4 regions of the Streptomyces sp. NPDC050121 genome follow, and region 3 is predicted to be linked to each of the others. Evidence: riboswitches for the same ligand, from Rfam matches in the RefSeq annotation. Region 3 holds a riboswitch; each other region holds the start of a gene.
The links. A riboswitch is a leader RNA that binds a small molecule or an ion and turns the genes downstream of it on or off. The one in region 3 is predicted to bind cobalamin.

Region 1 (7,439 bases), on a different contig from region 3:
GAGCACGAGTTCTCCCTCCGGGATCGTGAAGTCGACGCCCTGGACGCTGGGTTGAGGGGCGCCGTCGTACGTCACGGAGACGTTCTCGAAACGGATCACGACGGCTCCTTGGGGACATGGGGAACATGGGGAAGGTAGGGGGCCACGAACGCGGGCAGCAGGCCGAGGAGTGCGGCCGCCGCCGGCCAGAGGGGGAGGGCGGGGGCCGTCAGGGGGACGACGCCGGGGTGCAGGTCCGCCGGGGCGGCCGACGCGGCGACGGTGAGGAGCGCCGCGACCGCGCCGCCGGAGACGGCGACGAGACAGGCACGCGGCGTCCAGCGGTCCGGACGGTACCGGGTGCGCGGCGAGCGCCGGCCGCCCAGGCGCAGTCCGGCGACGGCCGCGACGACCCCGGCGAGTAACACCGGCACGCCGTACGTCCCGCCCGCGGCGGTGAGCAGACCGTACGTTCCCGCGCAGACGCCGAGCAGCCCGCCGAGCGTGAGCGCGGCGGTCGTCCGACGGACGGGGGCGGCGACGTCGGCGGTACGGCCGTACCCGCGGGCGTCCATCGCTGCGGCGAGGGCGACGGAGCGTTCCAGCGCGCCCTCCAGCACCGGCAGGCCCACCTGGAGCAGGCCCCGCACACCCCGGTCCGGACGGCCCCGCAGACGGCGGGCCGCACGCAACCGGTGGACGTCCGCGATCAGGTTCGGGGCGAAGGTGAGGGCCACGACCACCGCCACTCCGGTCTCGTACAGGGCGCCGGGCAGCGTCTTGAGCAGACGGGAGGGGCTGGCCAGGGCGTTCGCCGCGCCCACACAGACGAGGAGCGTGGCCAGTTTCAGACCGTCGTAGAACGCGAAGAGGAGGCCCTCGGCCGTGACCGCGCCGCCGAGCCGGATGCCCTGCGCCCAGTGAGGCAGCGGGACTTCGGGCAGGGTGACGAGCACCTGCGTGCCGGGGATGGGGGAGCCCAGAGCGACGACGAAGACGAGCCGGATGACGAGCACCGCCAGCGCGAGCTTCAGGAACGCCGAGTAGGAACGGGACCAGGGCGTGTCCGGGCGGCATGTGGTGACGACGTACGCGGAGACGGTGAGGAGGAGGGCGAGGAGCAGCGGGTTGGTGGTGCGGGTGGCGGCGGTGCCGAGGCCGAGGGCCCAGAGCCACCAGGCGGCGGGGTGGAGCTGCGGGTGGGAGCGGGAATCACCCATCAGCCGTCAGCCATCCCGGCGGGATCCTCGCCGCCGCGCCTGCCACAGCGCGGCCGCGCCCAACCCCGCGACGGCCGCCGCGCCGGCGTAGAGGCCCAGCGACGGGCCGCCGCCGTCGTTGCCGGACTTCTCGGTGGCCGTCGGCTTCTCCGTCCCCCGACCTTCCGTCCCCGGTTCACTCGTCCCCGGTTTGTCCGTCCCGGGCTTGCCCTTCCCGGACACCTGCTCGCCGCACCCCGTCCGCGGATACCCCGAGATCGCGCACAGCAGGGCGTTCGTGTCGTAGCGCAGCGGTTTGGCGACCGCGGCGAGCGCCTCGGCCGTCGTCGCGTCGGGTGCGACCCGGGCGCAGGCCGTGCGCGGCGACGGCGACGGCGGGCTCTCGCCGGACGGGGCGTCGGCCGTCGTCCCGAAGTCGATGACCAGGGCCACCCGCTTCGTGCCGTCCTGTGCGGGCGTCTTCGCGCAGATCGCCGCGAAGGAGGCCGTGCCGCGCGGCTGCGACGCGTCCTGGGAGTCGGCGCTCACCGCGAACCGGAAGCCCTGGACGTCGCCGTCGGCGGGACGCGCGGTGGAGGGGCCCTGGGTGGCGTACGTCCACTGGTCGCCGGCGCGGTCCCAGAAGGACCAGTAGCGGTAGCCGGCGGCGTGAGCCTGAGCGGCGGTCGCGAGGAGGAGGAACGTCAGGGTCAGCAACAACGGGGGCAGGGTCCGGCGCGTCACGGCTGCTGCTTCCTGCCGCGGCCGCTGATCAGGAAGCCGATGCCGATGCCGGCGACGAGGAAGACGCCGACGATCCACCACACGCTGTAACCGGAATCCGAGTCGTCCTTGCTCTCGGACTCGGCGGCCTGCCGCGTGGCCTTGCCCGTGGCTGTGGTCTGCGGGGTTGGTCCCGTCGCGTTGAGCTGCGCGACCAGGTCCGTGCCGCCGAAATGACGGGGGTCGGCGCCCATGGCGTGGGCGGCGAAGAGGAGTTGGGCGTAGGCGGCGGGGCCGCTCTGCTTGGCCCAGGCCGCGGAGTTCCGCTCCAGCCAGGCCAGGGGCTTCTTCGCCTGCGCGGTCCAGCCCTGTGCGGCGAGGGCGACGACCGCGTCGGCGGTGTTGCCGTAGTCGGGCTGGTCCGCGGCGCCGGGCAGGGCGGACGTCAGATGACCGTCGTTGCTGATCGCCTCGACGAGGTAGGCCGAGCCGTCGCGGGCGAGCTCGGACGGGGTGAGGGGGGCGGGGGAGTTGCCGCAGCTGTTGCCGTTCATCGGTGCCGGCGCCTTGCCCGCCGTCGTCACGAACCCCTTGCCGAGGACGCCGAGCACGCCCGCCGCCGTGGCGTCCGCGTTGGCCGCGAGGCCGCCCTTCTTGTCCGGCTGGTACGCGAACGCGCCGCCACCGGCCTTGTCGCAGGCGATGGAGAGCTTCAGGAGAGCGTCGTACGACGACTTCTGGGCCTTCTTCACCTCCGCGGGCCGCTGCCCGGCCGCCGCCATCGCGCCCGCGACGACGGACGTCGAGTTGGCGTCACTGGCCCCGCCGGGGGAGTAGCCCCAGCCGCCGTCCGCGTTCTGGACGGACTTCAGCCAGCTGACCGCCTTCTCCGTCGCCGCCCGGTGGCCGCCGAGCGCGGCCAGCGCCTGGACCGCGGCCGCCGTGCTGTTGGTGTCCACCATCAGCTTGGCGTCGCACGGCTTCGCGGTGTCCGCGCGGAAGGCGGCGAAGGCGCCGTTCGCGCACTGCTGCCCGGCCAGCCAGGCCACGGCCCGGTCGGCGGGCGTGACGCCCACGGTCCGCTGCGCGAGCAACGCCAGCGACTGGCGCCAGACACCGTCGTACGTCGGGTCGGTGGTGCCGTACAGCCCGTCGGGTATCGCCACCGACGGGGCGGGGGACGGCGTGACGGCGACGGCGGGGACGGCGGCACCCAGGGCGACGGCGGTGGCGCCGGCGAGGGCCAGGGCCGTGACGCTGCGGCGGACGTTCATGATCGGCGGGTGCCTCTCCCGGTGCGGGAGGTCGACGGAGGCGGGCAGCACGGGGCGACCCCGGCGGCTCGACTCCGTATACCTCGACGGTGCGTGCGACGGCGGGCTGCCGACGCACGTGAGCCGGTCACGTTCCGGACCGGGCGATCCGGCTCTACGGTTGCGAGACAGCGCCGGAATTACACCGGCTTCTCCCTGTACGGGCGTGATGACGACGCCGTCACTCTACCGGCAGGTAGCGAACGGCCTGAGGGGTGGCTGCGGATGGGGCGGATGGGGCGGACGGGCCGGACGGAGGTGGGTGGAGGTAGGTTCATGTTCATGCCAGTAACGGGGAGACTGCTCGGCTCGGGTCGCACGGCCGACGTGTACGAGATCGACGAGGCGTGGGTGCTGCGCCGGGACCGGGACGGGTGGGGCGACGCCGCCGCCGAGGGCGCGGTGATGGCGCACGTACGGGAGTACGGCTACCCCGCGCCCGCCGTACGACCCTCGCCCGACGGCTCGCGCACCGACCTGGTGATGGAGCGGCTGAAGGGGCCGACGATGCTCCAGGCGTTCGTGGCGGGCACGTTGGACGCCGAGGAGGCGGGGGCCGTACTCGCGAGGCTGCTGCGCGCGCTGCACACCGTCCCGGGCCGGGTCTCGGGGCCTGGCTCGGCGGACGCCCGCATCCTGCACCTCGACCTCCACCCCGACAACGTGATCCTCACGCCGGACGGCCCGCGGGTCATCGACTGGGCCAACGCGGAGGAGGGCGACCCGGGGCTCGACTGGGGGATGTCCGCGGTGATCCTCGCCCAGGTCGCCGTCTCCGCCCAGTCGATCGCCGCTCCCGCCCGCACGATGCTGGCCGCCCTCCTCGTCGACCCCTCCGACCTCACCGAGCAGGGCCTGACCGAGGCCCTGCGTCGGCGCGCGGCCAACCCGACGATGAGCACCGAGGAAACGGAACTCCTCGCCCCGGCCGGTGAGTTGATCAGGTCGCTGATGAGTCGGACGGGTGGTTGACGGGTCAGACAGGCCGCTCAGCGCGGGGTGTCGGTCCGCCGAAGGGGAGGTGCAGCAGCCGGCGTGCCAGCAGCCAGGTCCCGTCGACTCGCCGGAACGCGTCCTCGTAGTGCCCGACTTGGACCGGGGGTCCGGCGGGGACGATGCCGCCCTCGTAGCCGTCGACCCGGTGCGTCGAGAAGTACGAGGTGGCCAGGGCGGTGTCCGGCGCGGTGACCGTGACCAGGATGTTCGACATGAGACGGCGGGAGAGCCGGTCGGTGGGGCGCGAGCCGAAATACCCGCGCAGCGCCGCCCGCCCCTCGATCAGACGCTCGCCCGCCGGCCATTCCCACCTGCCGTCCTCGGTGAACAGAGCGGCCACGGTGGAGGGTTCACCCAGGTCGAGCCGGTGGACGAAGTCGACGACGAGACGTTCGCAGGCCCGCTCGACGAGAAGGCGTTCCAAGGGATCCATGGGTTCCATGCTGCCGTTGGTATCAGCAGGCCGTTCCGCACCGCGAGCGCATTACACCGCCACGTACGTCACCGGCTCGCTGCCCGCCACCGCCTCCGCGCGGCCCTGTTTCACGAGTCGGCGCAGGTGGGCCTCGGCCTCGGAGACCGCGATGGTCCTCGAACCGTAGGGGATCTGCTGCCAGGGGCGGTTCCACTCCATGCGTTCGGCGAGCTGCCAGGGGGTGAGGGGCTCGGCCAGGAGCGACGACAGGTCCGTGAGGCGGTCCTCGTGGTGGGTGAGCAACTCCCGTACCCGGGAGGGGGCGTCGGTGAAGGCATGCTGGTGGGCGGGGAGGATCTCGGCGGGGGCGAGCCGGCCGACGCGTTCGAGCGAGTCGAGGTAGTCGCCGAGGGGATCGGTGACCGTCGCGTCGTCGGGGTCCTCGTAGAGACCGATGTGCGGGCTGATCCCCGGGAGCAGATGGTCGCCGGAGAACAGGCGGCCGTGGCCCGCAAGTCCGGCCGGGTGACTCTCCTCCAGGTGGAGGCAGACATGGCCCGGGGTGTGGCCCGGGGTCCAGATCGCGCGCAGCCGACGGCCGGGCAGGTCCAGGAGTTCGCCGGGGACGATCTCGCGGTCGGGGAGCGCGGGCGAGAAGCCGAGCGGCGTACGGCGGCGGGCCGTGCGCAGCGGGGCGAGGTGCTCGTCGGGGGCGCCGGCGGCGGCCAACTTGTCGGCCATGTACGTGTACCAGCGCTCGGGGCGGGTCTCCCGGGTCCGCCGCACGATCGACGCGTCCGCCGCGTGCATCGCCACCCAAGCCCCGGACGCATCCCGCACCTTGGCCGACAGGCCGTGGTGGTCGGGGTGGTGGTGGGTGATGACGACACCGTGAAGTTCGGCGACGTCCGTACCGCAGGCCGTGAGACCGGCGGTGAGGGCGTCCCAGGAGGCGGGATCGTCCCATCCGGCGTCGATCAGCACCGGCCCGCGGTCGGTGTCGACGACGTAGACGAGCGTGTGCCCGAGCGGGTTGTCCGGAATGGGCACCCGAAGCGACCGCACACCCCCGCCGTGATCGAACGCCTTCGTCATCTGCCCTCCGTCTCCCGGCCATTGCCCACTATAACTAGAACTGGTATCAGTTTCTGAAACACCGTCAGAAACGAAGGCAGTGGCCATGGCCGAGCTCGTGGAACACGGACAGCTGTTCATCGGCGGGGAATTGACCGACCCGCTGGGCAAGGACGTCATCGAGGTGGTCTCGCCGCACACCGAGGAGGTCATCGGGCGGGTGCCGCATGCGTCGACGGCCGATGTGGACCGGGCCGTCGCCGTGGCGCGGCGGGCCTTCGACGAGGGGCCCTGGGTGCGGATGTCGCTCGACGAGCGGATCGCCGTGGTCACCCGTATCAAGGACGGCATCGCCCTGCGCCATGAGGAGATCGCCCGCGTGATCTCCTCCGAGAACGGCTCCCCGTACTCGTGGAGCGTCCTCGCGCAGGCCCTCGGCGCGATGATGGTGTGGGACGCGGCGATCAAGGTGGCCCGGGACTTCACCTACGAGGAGCGCCGCGACGGTGTGCTCGGGAAGATCCTCGTGCGGCGCGAGCCGGTGGGCGTGGTCGCGGCCGTCGTCCCCTGGAACGTCCCGCAGTTCGTGGCTGCCGCCAAGCTCGCGCCCGCGCTGCTCACCGGCTGCTCGGTGGTGCTGAAGCCGTCCCCCGAGTCGCCGCTGGACGCGTATGTGCTGGCCGAGATCACGCGGGAGGCCGGGCTGCCGGAGGGCGTGCTGTCGATCCTGCCCGCGGACCGCGAGGTCAGTGAGTACTTGGTCGGGCATCCGGGCATCGACAAGGTCGCGTTCACGGGCTCGGTCGCGGCCGGGAAGCGGGTCATGGAGGTGGCCGCCCGCAATCTCACGCGGGTGACCCTGGAGCTCGGCGGCAAGTCGGCGGCGGTCGTGCTGCCCGACGCGGACATCGCCACGGCCGTTCCCGGCATCGTCTCGGCCGCCTTCATGAACAACGGGCAGGCCTGTGTGGCCCAGACCCGCATCCTCCTGCCGCGCTCGCGCTACGACGAGTTCGCGGACGCCTTCGCCGCGGCGGCGGCCGCGCTGGTCGTCGGTGACCCGATGGACCCGGCGACCCAGGTCGGGCCGCTGGTCGCCGAGCGGCAGCAGCGTCGGAACCTCGACTACATCCGGATCGGGCAGGAGGAGGGCGCGAAGATCCTCACCGGTGGCGGGCGTCCGGCGGGCCTGGAGCGCGGCTGGTATGTGGAGCCGACCCTCTTCGGCGACGTCGACAACTCCATGCGGATCGCCCGTGAGGAGATCTTCGGACCGGTGATCTGCCTCCTGCCCTACGGTGACGAGTCCGAGGCCCTGAAGATCGCGAACGACTCCGACTACGGGCTGAGCGGCAGCGTCTGGACGGCCGACGTCGGGCACGGCATCGAGGTCGCACGCCAGGTCCGTACGGGGACGTACTCCGTGAACACCTTCAGCCTGGACATGCTCGGCCCGTTCGGCGGCTACAAGAACTCCGGGCTGGGGCGGGAGTTCGGGCCCGAGGGCTTCGGCGAGTACCTGGAGCACAAGATGATCCATCTGCCGGCCGGCTGGGAGGGCTGAGGGATGGAGGTACCTCTCGCGCGAACGGATTCGGGGGCGGGGGCGGGGGCGGGGGCAGGGGCGGGCGACCGGTGGCATGTCGACGTGGACCGTTCGCTGTGCATCGGTTCCGCGCAGTGCCTCCATCGAGCACCGGAGGGCTTCCGGCTGGACGCCGCGCGCCAGTCCCATCCGGT
Region 2 (7,439 bases), on a different contig from region 3:
AGGGTGGCGCGGTTGAGGGCGCGGGCGCCGAGCACGGGGGCCGCCGGGGACGTCGTCTTCGTCATGCAGGGCAAGCTAACGCGGAATGAGGACAGTTGCTGTCCTCAAGGCACCCGGGCCGGGGCGCGCTGGGGATGTCCCCCTGCCCGTGCTGGGTATGCCGGATCGTGCCCCCGTCGGCGGCGAAACCAGGGCCTGTCCGGCGGATCAGGTCGCAGGAGAGCAGCGGCGCCTGATCGACGCAGGTGAGCGGGGAATGGTGCGTGCAGCTGCAAGGCGCAGGAGGGCGTCGACGCGATGGGGGTCCCCCCGCTCGAGCGAAGCCGAGCGGGGGGCGTGCCATTCCCCGCCTCTGCGGCATGATCCGCCGGACAGGCCCTAGCGTGCGCTCATGACGTCCACTCCGCGAAAGCACCTCGCCATGGCACTCGGGGTCGCCGTGCTGCTCGCCGCCGAGGTGACCACCGCCTTCGCCCAGCCCGCCGGGCCCTCCCCCACGCAGCAGTTGGGCGTAACCGGCGACGGCAGCCGAAGCGCCGTGGTCTCCATGTCCGAGGCACGCGGCGACACCCCGGCGCACATCCTGGCCCGGGAGAACGCGGCCGGCGTGCTGATCGACCACGCACTGTGCGCAGGAGGCCCGGCGGGTCCGGTAACCGCGGGCGACGCGAAGTGAGTCGGCCGACGCACGGCACGCTGCATCACGTCGAGCTGTGGGTGCCGGACCTCGACCGCGCCGTCACCTCGTTCGGCTGGCTGCTGGAGGCGTTGGGGCACACCCTCTTCCAGAGCTGGAGCGGTGGGCGCAGTTGGCGGCTCGGGGCGACCTATCTGGTCATCGAGCAGTCCCCGGCCCTCACCGCCGAACAGCACGACCGTTGCCGCCCGGGGCTGAACCATCTGGCGTTCCACGTCGACGACGCCGCCATGGTCGAGAGGCTGGCTGCCGACGCCGCGCAGCACGGCTGGCGCCTGATGTTCCCCGAGCGACACCCCTACGCCGGCGGCCGACAGCACTGCGCCGCCTATCTGGAGAACGAGGACGGCTTCGAGGTCGAACTCGTCGCGAGTCCAGGACGTGCGGCCGGGGGGCTGTGGTAGCTTGCCGAGGCCAGTCGTACCCATGTGCGTATCCGTACGTGCGCGGGTCAGGGAATCCGGTGTGACTCCGGAGCTGACGCGCAGCGGTAAGGGCGACGGGCGGGGCACCGGCCACTGGAGCATGATCGCGGTCCGGGCTCACCGAGACCCTCGTCGCGGACGTGTACGGCGTTCGCGCCAGCGTCACCCGCACCGGCCCCGACGACCGCCCGCACATACGGTTTCTGGGCCCACGGTGAGCGCATATCAGGACCACGCCAGGACCACGCCGTGACCGGACCAAGAGGAGCCGCCCAGTGACCAGTCGTGTCACCTTCGTCTCGCCTGCGACGAACGCGTCGCTGCGGCAGGGCCGTTTCGACGACGGGGGTTCGATCGACGCCGCCGGGCAGGCCCGGGCCCGGGGCGCGGCCAAAACCCTGCCCACGGCCGCGCGGGTCGTCGCCTCTCCGAGCGTGCGCTGCCGGGAGACGGCGGCCGCGCTCGGTCTCGACGCGGCGCAGTCGGCGGAGCCGGCCGATCTCGCGGGGCTGGACGTGGGGCGCTGGCGGGGCCTGACGCTCGCCGAGGTCGGCGCCGGGGAGCCGGAGGCGGTGGCCCGCTGGCTCGCCGATCCCGCGTCCGCACCCCATGGCGGGGAGTCCGTCGAGGAGTTGTGCGGGCGGGTGCGGCGTTGGCTGGAGACGGCCCAGGACATGGGCGGCCGTACGCTCGCCGTCGTCGAACCGGAGGTCGTACGAGCCGTGGTGGTCCATGTGCTGGGGGCGCCCCCGGCCGCCTTCTGGCGGGTCGACGTACCGCCGCTGACGGCCACCACGATCAGTGGGCGAAGCGGCCGCTGGAACCTGCGGATCGGCCATCCGCTGGACCCGTCCGAGCCGCACGCCGACGGCTCATGACGAGAAACCCGAGAGGGCCCGCGAACACTTCCGCGGGCCCTCTCGGGGTGTTGAACCGTGGTGTCGCACCATGCTGTTGAACTTGGTGTCGGACCTGTCAGTGCGGGGCCGCCGCCGCCGAGCCCGCGGACACGCCGGACGGCTTCGGGTGCAGCGCTCGCTCGGCCAGTTCACCGAAGACCAGGCCGAAGCCGGCCCACAACGTGACCTGCATCGCGAGCGCGGAGAGCCGGAACCGCCACAGCAGCGTGGCCGGGAAGTCCGCCGGTACCTCGTTGACGACGGGCAGGAACTCGTACGCCAGCCCAATGACCAGCACGAAGCCCAGGACGGCGGCGACGGTGGCGTTCCAGTTGCCCAGCTTCGGCGCGAGCCGCTTGCCCACGATCACGGCGGCGACCGCGAGAAGCACACTGAGCACCATCATCAGGAAGTACAGGGTGGTGCGCTTACCGATGGTGTCCGCGTCGCCGACGGACGGCGGGTTCGCCGGATACTTCAGGAACGGGACGACGTACACGGCGAGCAGAGCGGTGCCCGACAGCAGCAGCGCCGTGGCCCGGGGGCCGAAGCGGCCGACGCGGCCGAGCGCGAAGCAGTAGACGAGGGCGGCGATACCGCCGAACGCCACCCCGTAGAGGAGCACACCCGTGGCCAGCCCCGCGGTGGACTGCAGGCTGCGGGAGACGAGTTCGACCTCGTGCTCGTGACCGGCGGCGTGGGACTCCTCGAAGCCGATGGCGCTGTCGACATACGGTTCGCCGAGGAAATAGGCGACGATCAGGGCGAGCACGCCGGCGCCGAGGCCGGCGAGCATGCCCCGCACGAGCAGGTTTCTTACCGTTGCGGAGTTCATCGGGGTTGCGGCGTCCCTCAGGTCAGTGGCAGGGGAAGCCGAGGAGGTGGCGGGCGTCGTGCACCCACTCGTGGACGTTCTCGCCGGAGACGACGGAGGTGGCGCCCTGCTCGGCGCCGACGAAGTACAGCAGGACCAGCATCAGGACGCCGAAGAAGACGGCCCACGGGGCGATGTCCTTCAGCGGCAGCTTTGCGGGCACGACGGGGTTGTTGACGGTCGGCTGGGCGACATGCTGAGCCATGGCAGGGCCTCCTCTGGGAGTTCGCGTCCCATCTCGGTGGTGCACAGGACGACGGTCCCGGGTCTGACTCGCGATGCGCCCCCGTGTCGAGAAAGGGCGCATCGACCACAGTGGCGCGACCGTGCCGGATTCCCACCGGCTTCCGTGATGCCGTCGTCGATATCAGAGCGACGGTACCGTGTGTCGGGTTCATGGCCAATAGCGCCCCACCTGGCGTGATCGCGCTCTCGCCCGCCAAGTGGCCCGTATCACCCGTCCCGTACGGCTGCGGACCACCGGTTTCACCCCTGCCCGGGAGCCGCCCGCCGCAGCCGGAATCACACCGGGGCCTGGGCGCACGCCGTCCGGTCGGCGGCTATCGCGTCGCCTCGGCCGGCGTGAGGAGCACGAAGTCCGCATTCGAGGGGTCGAGGCAGACGGCCAGCCGGCCCACGCCCTCCGCGTCCGCCGGCCCCATCTGCACGCTGCCGCCGTTCCCGTTGACCTCGGCGACCGCCGCGTCGCAGTCGGCGACGGCGAAGACCGGGTGCCAGTACGGCCGCCCGTGCGCGAGGGCGAGGTCCTCTTTCGCGACCTCCATGAGGCCGCCCTGCATGCGCTCCTCGGGCTGACCGGCGGGCGTGACGAGGGTGTACGTGCCCCCGCCGCCCGGCAGTTCCATGTCGCCGAACTGCCAGCCGAAGACACCGGCGTAGAACTCCTTGGCGGCCCCGGCGTCGCTCGTGTACAGCTCCGTCCAGGACAACGAGCCCGGCTTGTCCGCCAGTTCGAAGCCCGAGTCCTTCCCCGGCTGCCAGACGGCGAACTGGCCGCCCAGCGGGTCGTTGAACTGCGCCATCCGGCCCCAGTCCTCGAGGTCCCGCGTCGGCACCCGCACCGTGCCGCCGCCGCGCTCCACGGCCTGGCTCGTGGCGTCCGCGTCGGTGACGGTGAAGTAGATCATCCAGGCCGAGCGCGCGCCCTCCTCGGTCAGCTTGCCGAGCCCGGCGACGGTCTTGCCGTCCTTGCGGAACATCCCGCCCTGCATCTCCTCCCCCTCGCCCCCCATGGGCTCGTACTCCCAGCCCAGCACCGCGCCGTAGAAGTCCGCGGCGGCCCGGACGTCGGGGGCGCCGAGGTCGATCCAGCAGGGGGAGCCGGGAGTGAGGTCGGTGGTGATCACGGCGATTCCCTTTCGCAGGTCGCAGGTCCTGACACCTCAGCCTGACACCCGGCACTGACAATCGCGCGTCGGCAAAGCGGCTCCGGACCGCGGCTCCGCTCCCCGGCTCCGGACCGCGGCTCCGGATTGCGACTGTGGCTGCGGCTGCGGGCCCCGTCTCATGCTCGGGCCGTATCCGGCTGTCCTCCTCGAGGATGACAACAGGCCGTCACTTGGTGCGTCGGCACCAGGCGGAAGTGCGAGCACGAGCACGATGCCCCGGCGCACCCCCGCAGGCCAGGCTGGTGGTCCACCCGAACCCAGACCTGGAGAACCGTTTCTCGTGGCTACCTTCCTGTACCGGATGGGCCGGACCGCCTTCCAGCGGCGTTGGCTCGTGACGTTGCTCTGGGCGGTGATCCTCGGCGCCGTCGGGTTCGGCGCCGCCAAGGCTCCCGCCGCCTCCGACAACGGCACGTCGTTCATGCCCGGCATCGAGGCACAGAAGGCGTTCGACCTGATCGGAGAGCGTTTCCCCGGCTCGGACGCCAACGGGGCGGGCGCGCGCATCGTGTTCGTGGCCCCCGACGGCGAGAAGGTGACCGCGGCGGGGCACCGCGCCGCCATCGACACGCTCGTGACCGAGGCGGGCGACGAACCCCGGGTCGCGAGCGCCGTGAACCCGTTCACGGCGGGCGCGGTCAGCGAGGACGGCTCCACCGCGTACGCCACGGTGAACTACAAGGTCAAGGCCGCCGATCTCACCGACGCCGACAAGACGGCCCTGGAGAGGGCCGTCGACGCGGCGCGCGAGTCGGGCCTCACGGTCGAGGTCGGGGGCACGGCGCTCGCCGAGCAGCCCGCGGCGGGCGGCTCCTCCGAGGCCATCGGCATCGCGCTGGCCGCCGTCGTCCTGCTGATCACCTTCGGTTCCCTCGCGGCCGCGGGTCTCCCCCTGCTCACCGCCGTCACGGGCGTGGGGATCAGCATGGCCTCGATCATGGCCCTCGGCAGCACCTTCGGGCTGTCCCTGACGACCGGGACGCTCGCGACGATGCTGGGACTGGCGGTCGGCATCGACTACGCCCTGTTCGTGGTCTCCCGCTACCGGGAGGAGCGCGCGGGCGGCCACGCACCGCGCGAGGCGACCGGCCTCGCCGTCGGCACGGCCGGTTCCGCCGTGGTCTTCGCAGGCCTCACCGTCGTCATCGCGCTGGCGGGCCTGTCGGTGGTCGGCGTTCCGATGCTGACCAAGATGGGCCTGTGCGCCGCGGGCGCCGTGGTCGTCGCCGTCCTGATCGCCCTCACGCTGGTCCCCGCGCTGCTCGGCATGTGGCCGGACGCCGTGCTCTCGCGTCGGGCGCGCAAGGGCGGCGGCCCGGCTCGGCCGGCCGACAACGGCGGCTCCCGCTGGGCACGGTTCGTGCTGCGCCGCCCGCTGGCCGTGCTGCTGGTGTGCATCGCGGGCCTGGGCGCCCTGGCCCTGCCGGCCACGCGCCTGGAGATGGGCATGCCGGGAGCGGAGTCCAAGCCCGTCTCGTCCACGGAACGGCGCGCCTACGACGCGCTCGCGGACGGCTTCGGCGCGGGCTTCAACGGGCCGCTGACGATCGTGGCGGACGTCAGGGGAGCGGACCACCCCAAGGCGGCCGCGACCCGGATCGCCCAGGAGATCGGCGCGACCCGCGGCGTCGTGTCCGTGTCCCCGGCGCGGTTCAACCAGGCCGGAGACACGGTGCTGTTCTCGGCGGTGCCCGCCACCGGACCCAATGACGAGCACACCAAGGACCTCGTCCAGACCATCCGCGCCGAGCGCCCCGAGCTGGAGCGCACGACGGGGGCGACGTTCGAGGTCACCGGCAGCACCGCGATGGACATCGACGTCGCCCAGGCCCTGCAGGCCGCCCTCGTGCCCTATCTGAGCGTCATCGTCGCGCTCGCGCTGCTCCTGCTGCTGGTGGTCTTCCGTTCCGTGCTGGTGCCCGTGAAGGCGGCCTTCGGGTTCCTGCTGTCGGTGCTGGCCGCCCTCGGCTCGGTCGTGGCGGTCTTCCAGTGGGGCTGGGGCGCGCAGCTGCTCGGCGTGGAGCAGACCGGTCCGATCATGAGCCTGATGCCGATCTTCCTGGTTGGCATCGTGTTCGGCCTGGCGATGGACTACGAGGTGTTCCTGGTGGCCCGGATGCGCGAGGCGTACGTCCACGGGGACCGGGCTCCCCAGGCGGTCGTCACCGGTTTCCGGCACAGCGCGCGGGTGGTCGTCGCGGCGGCGGTGATCATGATCGCGGTGTTCTCCGGGTTCGTCGGCGCCGACGAGTCGATGATCAAGACGATCGGTTTCGGACTCGCGGTCGCGGTGCTGTTCGACGCCTTCGTGGTCCGTATGGCGCTGGTGCCGGCGGTGCTGGCCCTGCTCGGCGACAAGGCGTGGTGGCTGCCCCGGTGGCTCGACCGGCTGTTGCCGCACGTGGACGTCGAGGGCGCCGGGCTCACCGCCTCGCGGGAGCACTGCGCCGCGCCGGCGGGCAACGAGCCCGCGCCGCAGGAACCGGCCCGTATCTGAACCCCGTGGCCAGGTCCCGTACTCCCGTACTCCCGTACGGTCATGCGGCAGGTCGCGGCGCCGTGGACAACGGTGCCGCGACCTGCGGTGTGTGAGCATGAATGTCCTCGACACCCTTCTCCCGGAGCGTCATGTACACCAGCTGGCGGCGTCGAGCGGCGACCCGTCCGAAAACCGTCGAGGCGACCGCGCTGGTCCTGTTGTTCGCTCTCACGGTCGCCGGCGTCCTCCTCACCCGGACGGTGATGCCAAAGACGCCGGCGCTGTGGCCCGGCGTCGCGCTCGCCGCCGTCGGGTGCGGCGCGCTGCCCTGGCGCCGTGAACGCCCCCTGTACGTCCTCGCCACGACCCTGCTGTGCACGTTGGCCCAGGCGGTACTGGGCTACCTGCTGACCCCCGGGGTGATGGGCCCGCTCCTGGTCGCGCAGTACTCGACGAGCGTGCGCCGGCCACGCCGCATCAGCTGGAACAGCGCGCTGGCGGCCACCGTCGGCATCGCCGTCACCGGCCTGTTCGTCCCGTCGTTCCTCCACTCGCCGATCCTCGCGATCGCCAACCCGGCGGCCTGGGTGCTGCTGTCGGCGGCCGTCGGCGCGTATGTCCGGGTGCGCCGCGAGTACGCCGTGGCCCGTGCCGAG
Region 3 (7,439 bases):
CGGCGAGCGCCACCAGCACCTGCACGGTGCGCGGGTGTCCCACGGCCCGCACCTCGGTCAGCAGAGCGGGCACGGTCGGCTGCAGCGCGGACTCCAGGTGGCGTACGAGCATCGGCGCCTCGCCGTGGTCGGCGACCGCCGCGGCGGTGTCGACCCACAGCCAGGTGGCCTCCTCCCGGGTGAGCACCTCGTGGGCGTCCTCCGGGTCGATTCCGTCGTGCTCGGCGAGCCACAGCAGCGCGTACGGCCGCAGCGCCGACTCGTCGACGACCGCGCGGACGTCGGGCTCTGCGGGGGCGCCGACGACGCGCAGCGCCTCGAAGGCGAGGCCGCGCAGCAGGGCGTCGTCCCCGCGGGCGGCGAGCAGCAGCTCGGTGACGGCGCTGCCGACGGTCCGGGCGGCGAGCCAGGCGCGGTACTCGGCGCGGGCCGCGTTCGGGCGGAGCTGGGCGCAGCCGCGGAGCATGCCCTCGGCCGACTGCTCGATGTTCCCGGCCGGGCTCTGCGCGGCGACGCAGATCTGCTCCAGCTTGACCCAGACCGCCCAGCTGCCCAGCGGGGTGAGCGTGGCCTGTCCGGCGCCGTAGGTGAGGGCGCCGACGGAGGCGAGGGCGTGCAGGGCCCAGTCGAGGAGCGGGGCGAGTTCGGCGTCCTGCGCGGGCTCCGCCGGGTCGGCCTCGGCGGAGGGGACCGGAGCGAGGGGCGTCGCGGGTTCGGAGCCGGCGCCGTAGGGGACCTCGCAGCGCTCGGTGCGCAGTTCGGTGACGCGCTGGCGCAGCAGGTCCAGGAGCTGCTCCACGGGGACGGGCCCGGCGGACAGCTGGAGGAAGGAGAGCACCTGCGGCATGGCCGAGACGACCTCGGCGACGGCGGCGGCCTCCTGCTCCTCGGGTTCCGGGGAGGCGAGCGACCAGGCGTCGAACAGGGCGACCCAGCCGCGCAGGACGGCGCTGTCGTCGCGGTCCCAGGCGCGCAGCCGCCAGCCGGGGCGGGCGCTGTCGCCGTGCACCTCGACGAGGCCGGCGAGGCGGGCGGTGTCCCAGTCGGCGCGGATCCGGTCCGTGGTCAGTCCCAGATCGCTGGCCGCCCGTTCGGCGGTCACGTCGGAGAGGGTGGCCTTGCCGTCGGTGGTCGCGGCGTCTCGGCCGGGTCCGAGGGCGTTGTCGGCCCAGCGGGCGACGCGGGCCGCGGCGGCCAGTCCGGAGCGCGCCATTCTGGCCAGCTCCGCGGGGGCCGGGGTGCCCTCCGGCGGGCGGGGTGCAGGGCGGCGCGGGCGCCGCTCGTTCACAGCTGAGGGGGCGGCGGCCAGGGGTCGCGGGCGGACGAGTCGAAGCCTGGAGTCGCGCGGGATACGGGACGTCACGGGTGCAGTCTTCCGGTTGACGGTCCGAAAACCCAAACGGAATGTCACGGCGGGCTACGGGACTGGCCAACGCACGGGGTCCCGCGAAGGGTGGGGAGACGTGTTCAGGCCAGTGGTACGGGCTTAAACGGAACGGTCGCGACCGGTCCGGGCGGCTCTGCCACGGGCTCACATGAGGGGGGTGAGGAAGCGGCGCAGGGCCTCCTCGTAGGCGGCGGGGGCGACATTCCACATGGCGCCGTGCGAGGCCTGCGGGACGGTGTGCAGGGCCACGAGGTCGGGCCGGCGCGCGGCGAGGCGGCGGGAGGCGACCCAGGGGGCGACGGTGTCGTCGGGACCGTGCACGATCAGGGTCGGGACCGTCAGCCGGGCCGGGTCGGCGGCCGCGTCGCCGTCGTCGCCGGGGCCGCCGCGCAGTCCGGTGCGGCCCTCGGCGGCGCGGACGGCGAGCGGCAGCAGCGGGCCGGGGGTGTGCCGGGCGGCGGCGAGGGCGCGCAGGGTCGTCCGCCAGTCCAGGACCGGTGAGTCCAGCACGAGCCCCGAGACGAGGTCGCGCAGCCCCGAGTCGGCGGCGGCGCGCAGGGCCATGGTGGCGCCGGTGGACCAGCCGAGCAGGACGACGCGTTCGGCGCCGTAGCGCACGGCGTACCGCATCGCCGCGTCCAGGTCGCGCCACTCGGTCGCGCCGAGGTGATTCAGCCCGTCCGGGGAGCGGGGTGCGCCGAGGTCGCCGCGGTAGGCGAGGGCGAGCACGGGGAAGCGGCGGCGGTGCAGGAAACCCATGACGTTCAGGGCGTGTTCCCGGGTGGTGCCCAGGCCGTGCACGGCGATCACCCAGGTGCGCCGGGCGCCGGGGACGAACCAGGCGGGCAGGCTGCCCAGTTCGCCGGGGACGTCGATGTCGGCGTGGTCGAGGCCGAGGGCGCTGCCGGGGTCGCCGACGTACAGATTCGGGGTGAGCCAGACCGCGTCGCCGGGGTTCAGCGTGCCGTGGGTGACGCGTTCCAGGCGGCGTACGACGGTGTCGGCGGAGTGCGCGGCGGTGGGCAGGACGGCGCCGACGACCGCGTGGGAGCCGTTGCCGGAGAGCCCGTGGGTGCCGGGGCGCAGGGCGGCCAGGTCGCGGGTGAGGGTGATCTGGCCGGCGGCCGTGCGGTGCACCGTGAGCCGGGGTTCGGTGGGCAGGGGCCGGCCGGGCGGCGCCTTCAGCGCGGCGTCGCTGGCGAACCGGCCGACGGCAACACTGGCGGCGCCGGCGGCCAGGGCTGCGGTGACGGCGGCGGCCGTCGCTTTGACAGTGCGCACCCGTCCAGTCTCCTGGCCATCGTCGCGACCGGCCAGTGGAGCTCACCCCCGACGGGACCAAGGCCGCTGCCCGTACGCCCGCAGCCGCTCCCCCGCCTCCGCGACCTGTTCCTCCGTCAGGAGGGTGGGACTGCGGCCGGGCAGCGAAGAGGCCGTCAGCCACAGCCGGCACATCCACTCCAGCTGGGCCGTGCGGTCGTAGGCCTGGTCGAGGGTGGCGCCGTAGGTGAGGGTGCCGTGGTTCTGCAGGAGGCAGCCGGTGCGGTCGGCGAGGGCCGCGAGCATGTTGTCGGCCAACGCCTCGGTGCCGTAGGTCGCATAGGGGGCGACCCGGACGGCGCCGCCGAGCGCGGCCGCCATGTAGTGGACGAGGGGAAGCTCGCCGACGAGGGTGGAGACGGCCGTGGCGTGCACGGCGTGGGTGTGGACGACCGCACCGGCGTCGGTGGTGTGGTAGACGGCGAGGTGCATGGGCAGTTCGCTCGTCGGGGCCAGGGCGCCGAGCACCTGCCGACCGGTGAGGTCGACGCCCGTCACATCGTCCGGGGTGAGCCGGTCGTAGGGCACGCCCGACGGGGTGACCAGCACGGTGTCGCCGACGCGCACGGAGACGTTGCCGGAGGTGCCGACGACCAGGCCGTCGCTCACCGTGCGGCGGGCCGTCGTCACGAGCGCCTCCCAGGCCCGCGCCTGGGCCGCACTCCACATACCGTCCCGCGCGTCCCGGGACCCCCGCCCGTCGCGCCGCTGCTCAGCCATGCCCCGATCCTGCCGGGTGACCAGAATCTCTTCAACGGCTGCGCGACCCGGCCGGAGCGGCTCGCGGGCGGCGAGTAGCCGTACGGACCGCACAGTCACCCCGACATCGGACACCCCGAAGCCCCCCTCAGTTCATCTTCCGTTCACTCAGGTTTCCTACGGTCAACCGACCGATGACTTCGAACGATTGCCTGGGTAAATGGAAAACTTCTCGCTGATCCTCGCGATTGTGGTGGTAACCGCACTCGCGTTTGATTTCACGAACGGTTTTCATGACACCGCCAACGCGATGGCCACGACCATCTCGACCGGTGCACTCAAGCCCAAGGTCGCGGTGGCCATGTCCGCCGCGCTCAACCTGGTGGGCGCTTTCCTCTCCGTGGAGGTCGCCAACACGATCTCCAAGGGTCTCGTCGACGAGACCGGCATCCGTCCCGAGGTCATCTTCGCCGCGTTGGTCGGCGCGATCCTCTGGAACCTGCTGACCTGGCTGGTGGGCCTGCCCTCCAGCTCCTCCCACGCCCTCATGGGCGGTCTGATCGGCGCCACCATCGCCTCGGCCGGCTTCGACGCGGTGCACGGCGACGCGCTGGTCACCAAGGTCCTCATCCCGGCGATCGCGGCGCCCATCGTCGCGGGCGTCGCCGCGATGCTCGCGACCCGCCTCTCCTACACCCTCGGCAAGAAGGCCGACGGCAAGGCCGCCGAGAAGGGCTACCGGGCCGGCCAGATCGCCTCGGCCGGCCTGGTCTCCCTCGCCCACGGCACCAACGACGCGCAGAAGACGATGGGCATCATCACCCTCGCCCTGGTCGCCGGCGGCGCCGTGGCCCCCGACTCCGACCCGCCGGTCTGGGTCATCCTCTCCGCGGGCCTGGCCATCGCGCTCGGCACCTACCTCGGCGGCTGGCGCATCATCCGCACCATGGGCAAGGGCCTGACCGACCTTCAGCCGCAGCAGGGCTTCGCCGCCCAGACCAGCGCGGCCACGGTCATCCTGGCCTCCTCCCACCTCGGCTTCTCCCTCTCCACCACCCACTCGGTCTCCGGCGCGGTGATGGGCGCGGGTCTGGGCCGCAAGGGCGGCGTGGTCCGCTGGTCGACGGCGACCCGCATGTTCGTGGCGTGGGGCCTGACGCTGCCGGCGGCGGCGCTGGTGGGCGCGCTGGCCGAGTCGGTCACGAACCTGGGCGACTGGGGCACGGCGGTCGTGGCCGTCTTCCTGGTGGCGTCCAGCGCGGCGATCTGGAAGATCTCGCGACGTGAGGTCGTCGACGCGTCCAACGTCAACGAGCCCGAGGAGTCCCCGGGCGTGATCACCACGGCGATCGCGGCGGTGACCCCGCCTCCGACGGGCACGGTGGCCGAGGACCTGACGGCCACGATCCCGTCCCCGGCGACCGCGCCCACCGAGCCGGCCGCTCCCCCGGCCGCGGCCGTCTGAGCCCACGCACCCGGTACGAAGGAAGAGAACCAGCATGAAGATCGACTGGGCAGCCCTGGGCTCCGTCTTCGGTGTCAGCCTCGCGGTCACCGTGGGCCTCGTCACCCTGTTCACCCTGGGCGTCATGGGCCTGTCCCGCCAGGAACGCGCCACCGCAGAGGGCGGCTCGGCCGCTCTCGCGGTGACGGGCGCGTACGCCTGCTTCGCGGCGTGCGCGGCGGCGGTGGCCTACGGGATCTCCCTGATCGTGGCCTGAGGCGTAGATCGTGGCCTGAGCCGTACAGGTTCCTCACCCGGCCCTGCCTGCGGTCGCCCACATCGGCGGCCGCAGGCAGGGCCGAGTCATGCTCCGCGCGCCGTGGGACCGGGCCGATGTGGGGTTCTGCACACTCTCCCCGCGCAGGTCAACAGCAAGTTGACGGCCCTTCCGGGCCCGTGGTGGACTGCCCGAGCCATGTACGGCGGCAGAAGAGGAAGCCGGTGCGAATCCGGCGCGGTCCCGCCACTGTCACCGGGGTAGTAAGCCCCGGGAGCCAGGAACTCTCGCCGCCGGTCTCGTCGAACCAGGGCGTGGACACCCTGAGTGAGGACATATCGCCATGCCCGCTTGGCCGTTGAGGCACAGCACCAGGTCGCTGCCCGACCCCACGGCCGGCTGAGCCCGTGCATGCCGCTCGCGTTCACGCGTACGGCGCCGCCGCCGGCCTCCTCGGTGACCTGCTCCTCGGCGATCCCCGCCGGGGGCATCCGGTGGCCGTGTTCGGCCGGGCGGCCGCAGCCGTGGAACGGGTGCTCTGGCGCGACCACCGCGGCTGGGGGGCCGTCCACACCGTCGTCTGCGCCGGTGGGGTCGTGACCCTGGGAGCCGTCGCCCGCAAGGCCGTACGTCCCTCTTCGGCCGCTTCTCTCGGCCTCACCGCCGCCGCCACCTGGGCCGTCGTCGGCGGGACCTCTCTCGTCCGGGAGGCCCGCGCCATCGGGCGGGCCCTCGAAGCGGGGGACGTCGAGGCCGCCCGGGAACGGCTGCCGCATCTGTGCGGGCGGGATCCGCAGGCGCTGGACGCGGACGGGATAGCCCGGGCCGTCGTGGAGTCCGTCGCCGAGAACACCTCCGACGCCGTCGTGGGGGCGCTCGTGTGGGGGGCCGTCGGCGGGGTGCCGGGGCTGCTCGGGTTCCGGGCCGTCAACACCCTCGACGCCATGGTCGGGCACAGGTCGGCCCGGTATCGGCGGTTCGGGTGGGCCTCCGCGCGGCTCGACGACCTCGCCGGGTGGCCGGGGGCGCGGCTGACCGCCGTACTGGCCGCCGTCGCGGGGGATGATCCGCGGGCCGCGCTGCGGGCCTGGCGGGCGGACGCCGGCCGGCATCCCAGCCCCAACGCCGGGCCCGTCGAGGCCTCCTTCGCGGGCGCGCTCGGCGTGCGGCTGGGCGGGACGCTGTCGTACGGCGGCCGGATCGAGCACCGGCCGGTGCTGAACGGGGCGGCCGGGCGGCCCGTCGTCGCCCCCGACATCGAACGCGCCGCACGGCTCTCGCGCCGCGTCGGCCTGCTGGCGCTCGGCGTCACCGTCGCCGCGCGCGCCATCGTCACGACAGGGAAGGGGCGGACGACATGAGCGGGGGACTCCTCGTCGCGGGCACCACCTCCGACGCCGGCAAGAGCGTCGTCACGGCCGGGATCTGCCGGTGGCTGGTGCGGCAGGGCGTCAAGGTCGCGCCGTTCAAGGCGCAGAACATGTCCCTCAACTCGTTCGTGACGCGCGAGGGCGCCGAGATCGGGCGGGCGCAGGCCATGCAGGCGCAGGCGTGCCGGGTCGAGCCGACCGCCCTGATGAATCCCGTGCTGCTCAAGCCCGGCGGCGAGCAGAGCAGTCAGGTGGTGCTGCTGGGGAAGCCGGTGGGCGAGCTCAGTGCCCGTGGGTACCACGGGGGCCGGCAGCGGGAACTCCTGGGAACCGTTCTCGACTGTCTCGCCGAGTTGCGGGGCACGTATGACGCGGTGATCTGTGAGGGGGCCGGCTCTCCTGCCGAGATCAATCTTCGGCGGACCGACATCGTGAACATGGGGATCGCCCGCAACGCCGGGCTCCCGGTCCTCGTCGTCGGCGACATCGACCGGGGCGGGGTCTTCGCCTCCTTCTTCGGGACCGTCGCGCTGCTCTCCCCCGAGGACCAGAAACTCGTTTCCGGGTTTCTCGTCAACAAGTTCCGCGGGGACGTCTCCCTGCTGGAGCCGGGCCTCGACATGCTGCACGGGCTCACCGGGCGGCGGACGTACGGCGTGCTGCCGTTCCGGCACGGCCTCGGGATCGACGAGGAGGACGGGCTCCGGGTCTCGCTGCGCGGGACGATCCGGGAGTCGAACACCGCCCCGCCCGTCGGACAGGATGTGCTGCGGGTCGCCGTCTGCGCGATCCCGCTGATGTCGAACTTCACGGACGTGGACGCGCTGGCCGCCGAACCGGGCGTCGTCGTGCGGTTCGTGGACCGGCCCGAGGAACTGGCCGATGCCGACCTGGTCGTCGTCCCGGGGACGCGGGGGACCGTGCGCGCCCTTCAGTGGCTGC
Region 4 (7,439 bases), on a different contig from region 3:
ACGGCTCCGGCGCTCGTGGGACTGCTCCACGAGCGCCGGATCGACCGCCGGCTGAAGGCCGCGAAGACCCCTCGGCCGCAGCCTCAGAAGTCCTCGTCCAGGTCGACGGTGCCCTCCACCGCGACCTGGTACGCCGACGGGCGGCGCTCGAAGAAGTTGGTCAGCTCCTGAACACCCTGCAGCTCCATGAAGGAGAAGGGGTTCTCGGAGCCGTAGACCGGGGCGAAGCCGAGCCGCTGCAGACGCTGGTCGGCGACGCACTCCAGGTACTGCCGCATCGAGTCGGTGTTCATGCCCGGCAGGCCGTCACCGCACAGGTCGCGCGCGAACTGCAGCTCGGCCTCGACGGCCTCCCGGAGCATGTCGGTGACCTGCTCCTGGAGCTTGTCGTCGAAGAGCTCCGGCTCCTCCTTGCGGACCGTGTCGACCACGTCGAAGGCGAAGCTCATGTGCATCGTCTCGTCGCGGAACACCCAGTTGGTGCCGGTGGCCAGGCCGTGCAGCAGACCCCGGCTGCGGAACCAGTACACATACGCGAAGGCGCCGTAGAAGAAGAGGCCCTCGATGCACGCGGCGAAGCAGATCAGGTTGAGGAGGAAGCGGCGGCGGTCGGCCTGGGTCTCCAGGCGGTCCAGCTTCTCGACCTCGTTGATCCAGCGGAAGCAGAACTCGGCCTTCTCGCGGATGGAGGGGATGTTCTCCACCGCGTCGAAGGCGGCCGCGCGGTCCTCCGGGTCGGGAAGGTAGGTGTCCAGGAGCGTCAGATAGAACTGGACGTGCACGGCCTCCTCGAACAGCTGCCGCGACAGATACAGCCGCGCCTCGGGGGAGTTGATGTGCTTGTACAGCGTCAGCACCAGGTTGTTCGCCACGATCGAGTCGCCCGTCGCGAAGAACGCGACCAGCCGGCCGATCATGTGCTGCTCGCCCTCGGACAGCTTCGCGAGGTCCGCGACGTCCGAGTGGAGGTCGACCTCCTCCACGGTCCAGGTGTTCTTGATGGCGTCCCGGTAGCGCTCGTAGAAGTCCGGGTAGCGCATCGGGCGCAGAGTCAGCTCGAAGCCCGGGTCGAGCAGGTTCGTGTTACGGCTGGTCATTATTGGCAGGCCTCGCAGGACTCGGGGTTTTCCAGGGAGCAGGCGACGGCCTCTGCGGGCGCCGGCTGCTGAACGGGGACGGTGGCCTGGGCGGCGCGGGCGATGCGGGTCGCCGGGCGCGAGCGCAGGTAGTACGTGGTCTTCAGACCCGACTTCCACGCGTACGCGTACATCGAGGAGAGCTTGCCGATGGTCGGCGTCTCCAGGAACAGGTTCAGGGACTGCGCCTGGTCCAGGTACGGGGTGCGGGCGGCGGCCATGTCGATCAGGCCGCGCTGCGGGATCTCCCACGCCGTGCGGTACAGGGCGCGCACGTCCGCCGGGATCCAGGCGAAGTCCTGCACCGAGCCGTTGGCGTCGCGCAGCGCCTCACGGGTGCGGGCGTCCCAGACGCCGAGCTCCTTGAGGTCGTTCACCAGATACGAGTTGACCTGGAGGAACTCGCCGGACAGCGTCTCGCGCTTGAACAGGTTGGACACCTGCGGCTCGATGCACTCGTACACGCCGGCGATGGAGGCGATGGTGGCGGTGGGCGCGATCGCCAGCAGCAGCGAGTTGCGCAGGCCGGTCGCCGCGATCCGCTCGCGCAGCGCCGCCCAGCGCTCCGGCCAGGTGAACTCGACGCCGTAGTGGTCGGGGTGCAGCACTCCCCGGGCGGTCCGGGTCTTCTCCCAGGCGGGCAGCGGGCCGCTGCGCTCGGCGAGATCGGCGGACGCCTCGTATGCGGCGAGCATGATGCGTTCGGCGATCCGGGTGGACAGCGCCTTCGCCTCGGCCGAGTCGAAGGGCAGCCGCAGCTTGAAGAAGACGTCCTGCAGACCCATCGCGCCGAGGCCGACCGGCCGCCAGCGGGCGTTGGAGCGGCCCGCCTGCTCGGTCGGGTAGAAGTTGATGTCGACGACCCGGTCGAGGAAGGTGACGGCCGTGCGGACGGTCTCGTCCAGCCGCTCCCAGTCGATGTCGCCGGCCGTGGCGTCGACGAACGCGCCGAGGTTCACCGAGCCCAGGTTGCACACGGCCGTCTCGCCGTCGTCCGTGACCTCCAGGATCTCCGTGCACAGGTTGGAGGAGTGCACGACATGGCCCGGCTCGGCCGTCTGGTTGGCGGTGCGGTTGGCGGCGTCCTTGAAGGTCATCCAGCCGTTGCCGGTCTGCGCGAGGGTACGCATCATGCGGCCGTACAGGTCACGGGCCGGGATGGTCTTCTTCGCGAGACCGTCCGCCTCCGCCTTGCGGTAGGCGGCGTCGAACTCCTCGCCCCACAGGTCGACCAGCTCGGGCACGTCGGAGGGGGAGAACAGCGACCAGTCGGCGTCGGCGTTGACCCGGCGCATGAACTCGTCCGGGATCCAGTGCGCGAGGTTCAGGTTGTGCGTACGGCGGGCGTCCTCGCCGGTGTTGTCCCGCAGTTCAAGGAACTCCTCGATGTCGGAGTGCCAGGTCTCCAGGTAGACGGCGGCCGCGCCCTTGCGCCGGCCGCCCTGGTTCACGGCGGCGACGGAGGCGTCCAGGGTCTTCAGGAACGGGACGATGCCGTTGGAGTGCCCGTTGGTCCCGCGGATCAGCGAACCGCGGCTGCGGATGCGGGAGTACGACAGTCCGATGCCGCCGGCGTGCTTCGACAGCCGGGCCACCTGGTGGTAGCGGTCGTAGATGGAGTCCAGCTCGTCGATCGGGGAGTCGAGGAGGTAGCAGGAGGACATCTGGGGGTGCCGCGTACCGGAGTTGAAGAGGGTGGGGGAGGACGGCAGATAGTCGAGCCGGCTCATCAGCCGGTAGAGCGCGGCGACCTCGTCAAGGGAGCGGACGCCCGCTTCTGAATTGGGCGCAGTGTTTTCGGCGAGGCCGCAGGCGACGCGCAGCAGGAAATGCTGGGGTGTCTCGACGACCTTGCGGGTGATCGGGTGCCGCAGCAGGTAGCGGCTGTGCAGGGTGCGCAGACCGAAGTAGCCGAAACGGTCGTCGGCGTCGGCGTCGACCAGCGCGTCGAGGCGGGCCGCGTGGACGCGCACGAACTCGGCGGTGCGGTCCGCGATCAGGCCCTCGCGGTGGCCGACGGCGACCGACGTGGTGAACGACGTGACGTCCTGCGAGGCGGCCTCCGCGGCGATGCCGACGGTCAGCAGCCGGGCGGCCAGCTTCGAGTAGGCGGGGTCCTCGGAGATCAGGCCGGCGGCCGCCTCCGTGGCCAGCTCGCGCAGCTCCGCCTCGTCGGCCCGCGCGGACCGGCCGCGCAGGGCCGCGGCGGCGACCCGGCCGGGGTCGGCGTCGGGCAGGTCGGCGGTCAGCTCGGTCAGGGTACGCAGCAACGCGGTACCGGGACCGTCGGTCTCCAGCTCGGTCACTGAAGCCGGTTCGGCTGGCGCGATGGTCACGTGAGGCTCTCCCTCGCTCGGCGGTGGACCTGGCGGAGGGCAGGGGGCAGCACACGAGCGCACGGGGCGTCGCGTCCACCGGCCCACTCCACGAGGCCCGGACGTCAGGGCACCCGGACCTGATGGGCCGGGCACGCTGTCGGCAGGTCCTCGGACTGACGCTCGTGCGCGGCTGTTCTGAATACAGATGTGCACAAGTACACCGTTGCGGGACAGTTCCGGATTCGCACCGGATTCCCCTGTGGCGACAGCGAGCACGAGCATACATCTTGTGCTCGCCTGTCACGCCACCCCCAGATGTTGTGTCGAGGTGGTTTCAGAGCGTCAACTTATAGGTGAGGAGAGTGAAGTCGCCCAGCTCCGGGACGGGGTTCCAGTCCCGCTCGGGTGTACGGACGAAGCCGAGACGTTCGTAGATGCGGTGGGCGGCGTACATGGTGCGCTGGGTCGACAGGACGACGGTGGTGCAGCCCTCGACGGCTCGCGCGCGCTCGACGCAGGCCCGCACCAGAGCCTCGCCCGCGCCCCGGCCACGAGCGGTACGGCCGACCGCGAGCATACGGATCTCGGTCTCCCCGGGGCCCGCGATGTCCGTCATGAGGTTGCCCGGGCCCGGGACGAAGGTGACTCCGCCGAGGAGGACGCCGCCCTCGACGGCCACGAATACCTCGGCGGCCGACGCCCGCTCCGCGACGTTCTTGAGCTTGTGGAGGTACGGGTCGCTCTCTCCGAAGTCGAGGAGACCGTCGTCCAGATAGGCGCGGGCGGTCAGCTCGCCGAGCGCCTCGAACTCGCCGTTCTCCACCCGCCGTATCACGATGTCCATGGGCCCGAGTCTGCCGGACGCCCGCGCCCGCGGGCTCGTGACTTTCGCGACGCGGCGGCCGAGTCGCGGGGCGTGGCGGGAGTGATTCCATGGAGGTAGGCGTTGTCGCCCTCCAGAACACACCGTGACCAGGGGCGTTCGTCACCCGCCCGGCAAGCAACGGCCGCGCAACGCGCCGATGGCGACGCTCGATCCGAGATGCGGCTGTCACCGCGTCGGGGCGTCGTCCTCGCCCGCCGGCACCGACTGCCGAGGCGTCTGGAGGCCCGCCGCGGCGTCACCCGCCCCAAGAAGTGGCGCCGATGGGTCTCCTACGCGAACCTGACAGGCTCGTCTGGCTGATCGCCGTGCCGGCCATCGTCGCGTGGTGCGCGGAGGGCCTTTACAGGCCCTGTCTGCTCGTCGGCGGCGTGGGCGCGGGGAAGGCCGCCGTCCTGGTGCGGCTCAGCGAACTGCTGCAGCCGGGCATGCAGCCCGGTACCTCGCTCCCGCCCGTACCGGGCTCCACATGTCTGCCTGATGCAAGTTCCAGCTCTGCCCCCACCCTCCCCGGGGCTCGGTGCCCCGGGGAGAGATCCGCGAGCCGTTCTGCCGCCGGCAGCAGGCCCTGCTCCCCGGCCGGTCCGCCGCTGCTTCCCCGGGATCCTGAGCAGGAAGACCCCGCACTGGGTCGGCATGCGCGTCCGGGAAGTGGACCGCTTCTGGGACGTGATGGCCGGCCGGACCCGCGACTGGGGCGTGCTTCCCCGTGAGCTCGGGCCCTGGCCTGTCGGGCCGTCAGTGGGCGCTGCCCGCCGTCGCCGGAGGCAGCTCCACCTGCACCCCCGCGTCCCCGGCGTCCGCCGTGTAGTCCTCCGGCTTTGTCTCGTCGACGCCCTCGGGGGCCTTGGCCGCCTTCAGGACGAAGGTGAGGACCACGGTGACGACGACGTTGAGGACGAACGCCGTCAGGCCGATGTAGCCGATCTCGCCGATGCCCGGGATCTCCTTCGCCGAGCCGCCGAAGTGCTTCTGGGTCGGGGAGGCCACGCCGTACGCGGCGAAGGTGCCGTAGATCATGCCGACCGCCCAGCCGGCGAGCAGCGCCCAGCGGTGGAACCAGCGGGTGAAGAGGCCGCCGACCAGGGCCGGGAAGGTCTGCAGGATCCAGATGCCGCCCAGCAGCTGGAAGTTGATGGCGACCGTCTTGTCCATGGTGAGGACGAACACCAGGGCCCCCACCTTCACAAGGAGCGAGACCAGCTTGGAGACCTTCGTCTCCTGCGCGGGCGTCGCGTCCGGCTTGATGAAGTCCTTGTAGATGTTGCGGGTGAAGAGATTCGCGGCCGCGATCGACATGATGGCGGCCGGCACGAGCGCGCCGATGCCGATCGCCGCGAACGCCACGCCCGCGAACCAGTCGGGGAACATGTCCTCGAACAGCTGCGGGATCGCCAGCTGCCCGTTGGTGACCTTGACGCCGGCCGCGATCGCCATGAAGCCCAGCAGGGCCAGCAGGCCCAGCATCAGGGAGTACAGCGGCAGGATCGTGGTGTTGCGGCGGATCACGTTCCGGCTGCGCGAGGACAGCGTCGCGGTGATCGAGTGGGGGTACATGAACAGCGCCAGAGCCGAGCCCAACGCCAGCGTCGCGTACGTCCACTGGCCCGGTTCCGCCGGGGCCAGCGCGCCGCGCGGCTTGCCCGTGGCCGGGTTGGTCCGGCTGAACGCCTCGCCCGCCTTGGCGAAGATGTCGTCGAAGCCGCCCAGCTTGATCGGGATGTAGATGATCGCCACCGCGATGACGATGTAGATCAGCGTGTCCTTCACGAACGCGATCAGCGCGGGGGCCCGAAGTCCGGACGAGTAGGTGTACGCCGCCAGCACGCCGAACGCGATCAGCAGCGGCAGGTCCTTCACGAACCAGTTGGTGTCCTCGCCGCCGCCGACGCCCATCACGTCGAGCACGGCCTGGATGCCGACCAGTTGGAGCGCGATGTACGGCATCGTCGCCAGGATGCCGGTGACGGCGACGGCCAGCGACAGGCCCTTCGAGCCCCAGCGCCCTCGCACGAAGTCCGAGGTCGTGACGTAGCCGTGCTTGTGGGAGACCGACCACAGGCGGGGCAGGAAGGTGAAGATCAGCGGGTAGACGAGGATCGTGTAGGGCACGGCGAAGAAGCCGGCCGCGCCCGCCGCGTAGATCGCCGCGGGCACGGCGACGAACGTGTACGCCGTGTACAGGTCGCCGCCGAGCAGGAACCAGGTGACCCAGGTGCCGAACGACCGGCCGCCCAGGCCCCATTCGTCCAGGCTGTGCTCGTTCTCGGCCTTGCGCCAGCGCGCGGCCAGGAAGCCCATGGCCGTGACGGCCAGGAAGAAGAAGATGAAGACGGCGAGTGCCACGCCGTTCACGCCGTCGTTCACTTCGACGCACCCCCGCCCTGGGTCGTGCGGCCGCGCTGGTCCCGCTGCCACAGCTTGTACGCGATCATCGTGAGCGCCGTGGAGATCAGCACCCACAGCATCTGGTACCAGTAGAAGAAGGGGATCCCTATGAACGCCGGATCCACCTTCGCGTACGAACCCACCCACAGCATCGCCACGAAGGGCGCGATCAGACAGAGGGCGATGACGACGCGCACAGGCGTCACCACCGGTTCCCTCGTTTCTTCGTCGGACATCGGCGGTTCCGTCCCCTCACTCTGATCGCCTTGATCACAGATGTAATGCGCAGGCAATGTAAGTGACGGATAAGCCCAGCGGAAGACCCTCCACAGAGCCTCTACTCGGCAGGCCGCTTCAGGCGCGCCACGAACTTGTACCGGTCGCCCCGGTAGACCGACCGCACCCACTCCACCGGCTGGCCGTCCTTGTCCAGCGAATGGCGGGAGAGCATCAGCATCGGCAGGCCCACGTCGGTGCCCAGGAGGCCCGCCTCGCGCGGAGTGGCCAGGGAGGTCTCGATGGTCTCCTCGGCCTCGGCGAGATGGACGCCGTAGACCTCGGCCAACGCCGTGTAGAGGGACGTGTACTTGACCAGTGACCTGCGCAGCGCCGGGAAGCGCTTCGCGCTGAGGTGGGTCGTCTCGATCGCCATCGGCTCGCCGTTGGCCATGCGCAGCCGCTCGATGCGCAGCACGCGCCCGCCGGCCGTGATGT

Region 1: another riboswitch for cobalamin. It lies ahead of ACIBTS_RS42600 (prenyltransferase/squalene oxidase repeat-containing protein); the one in region 3 lies ahead of ACIBTS_RS19215 (cobalamin biosynthesis protein).
Region 2: another riboswitch for cobalamin. It lies ahead of ACIBTS_RS08335 (CbtB domain-containing protein); the one in region 3 lies ahead of ACIBTS_RS19215 (cobalamin biosynthesis protein).
Region 4: another riboswitch for cobalamin. It lies ahead of ACIBTS_RS30625 (ribonucleoside-diphosphate reductase subunit alpha); the one in region 3 lies ahead of ACIBTS_RS19215 (cobalamin biosynthesis protein).

The regions. Positions count from the first base shown of each region.
Region 1 is NZ_JBITJV010000048.1:23,888-31,326, forward strand. It holds gene ACIBTS_RS42585 (ABC transporter ATP-binding protein) at 1-99, opposite strand, end outside; gene ACIBTS_RS42590 (energy-coupling factor transporter transmembrane component T) at 96-1,199, opposite strand; gene ACIBTS_RS42595 (SCO2322 family protein) at 1,206-1,922, opposite strand; gene ACIBTS_RS42600 (prenyltransferase/squalene oxidase repeat-containing protein) at 1,919-3,175, opposite strand; cobalamin riboswitch at 3,258-3,412, opposite strand; gene ACIBTS_RS42605 (phosphotransferase) at 3,497-4,186, shown strand; gene ACIBTS_RS42610 (nuclear transport factor 2 family protein) at 4,191-4,643, opposite strand; gene ACIBTS_RS42615 (MBL fold metallo-hydrolase) at 4,695-5,720, opposite strand; gene ACIBTS_RS42620 (aldehyde dehydrogenase) at 5,806-7,263, shown strand; gene ACIBTS_RS42625 (ferredoxin) at 7,267-7,439, shown strand, end outside.
Region 2 is NZ_JBITJV010000004.1:263,638-271,076, forward strand. It holds gene ACIBTS_RS08310 (winged helix DNA-binding domain-containing protein) at 1-65, opposite strand, end outside; gene ACIBTS_RS08315 (hypothetical protein) at 392-676, shown strand; gene ACIBTS_RS08320 (VOC family protein) at 673-1,101, shown strand; gene ACIBTS_RS08325 (histidine phosphatase family protein) at 1,398-2,000, shown strand; gene ACIBTS_RS08330 (CbtA family protein) at 2,098-2,856, opposite strand; gene ACIBTS_RS08335 (CbtB domain-containing protein) at 2,879-3,100, opposite strand; cobalamin riboswitch at 3,139-3,293, opposite strand; gene ACIBTS_RS08340 (VOC family protein) at 3,456-4,262, opposite strand; gene ACIBTS_RS08345 (MMPL family transporter) at 4,585-6,801, shown strand; gene ACIBTS_RS08350 (sensor histidine kinase) at 6,933-7,439, shown strand, end outside.
Region 3 is NZ_JBITJV010000011.1:196,725-204,163, reverse strand. It holds gene ACIBTS_RS19240 (hypothetical protein) at 1-1,363, opposite strand, end outside; gene ACIBTS_RS19235 (alpha/beta hydrolase) at 1,532-2,668, opposite strand; gene ACIBTS_RS19230 (class II aldolase/adducin family protein) at 2,711-3,427, opposite strand; gene ACIBTS_RS19225 (anion permease) at 3,627-4,871, shown strand; gene ACIBTS_RS19220 (hypothetical protein) at 4,906-5,127, shown strand; cobalamin riboswitch at 5,294-5,437, shown strand; gene ACIBTS_RS19215 (cobalamin biosynthesis protein) at 5,535-6,488, shown strand; gene ACIBTS_RS19210 (cobyric acid synthase) at 6,485-7,439, shown strand, end outside.
Region 4 is NZ_JBITJV010000023.1:118,117-125,555, forward strand. It holds gene ACIBTS_RS30620 (ribonucleotide-diphosphate reductase subunit beta) at 84-1,097, opposite strand; gene ACIBTS_RS30625 (ribonucleoside-diphosphate reductase subunit alpha) at 1,097-3,472, opposite strand; cobalamin riboswitch at 3,596-3,753, opposite strand; gene ACIBTS_RS30630 (GNAT family N-acetyltransferase) at 3,789-4,298, opposite strand; gene mctP (monocarboxylate uptake permease MctP) at 5,076-6,704, opposite strand; gene ACIBTS_RS30640 (DUF3311 domain-containing protein) at 6,701-6,961, opposite strand; gene ACIBTS_RS30645 (GntR family transcriptional regulator) at 7,063-7,439, opposite strand, start outside.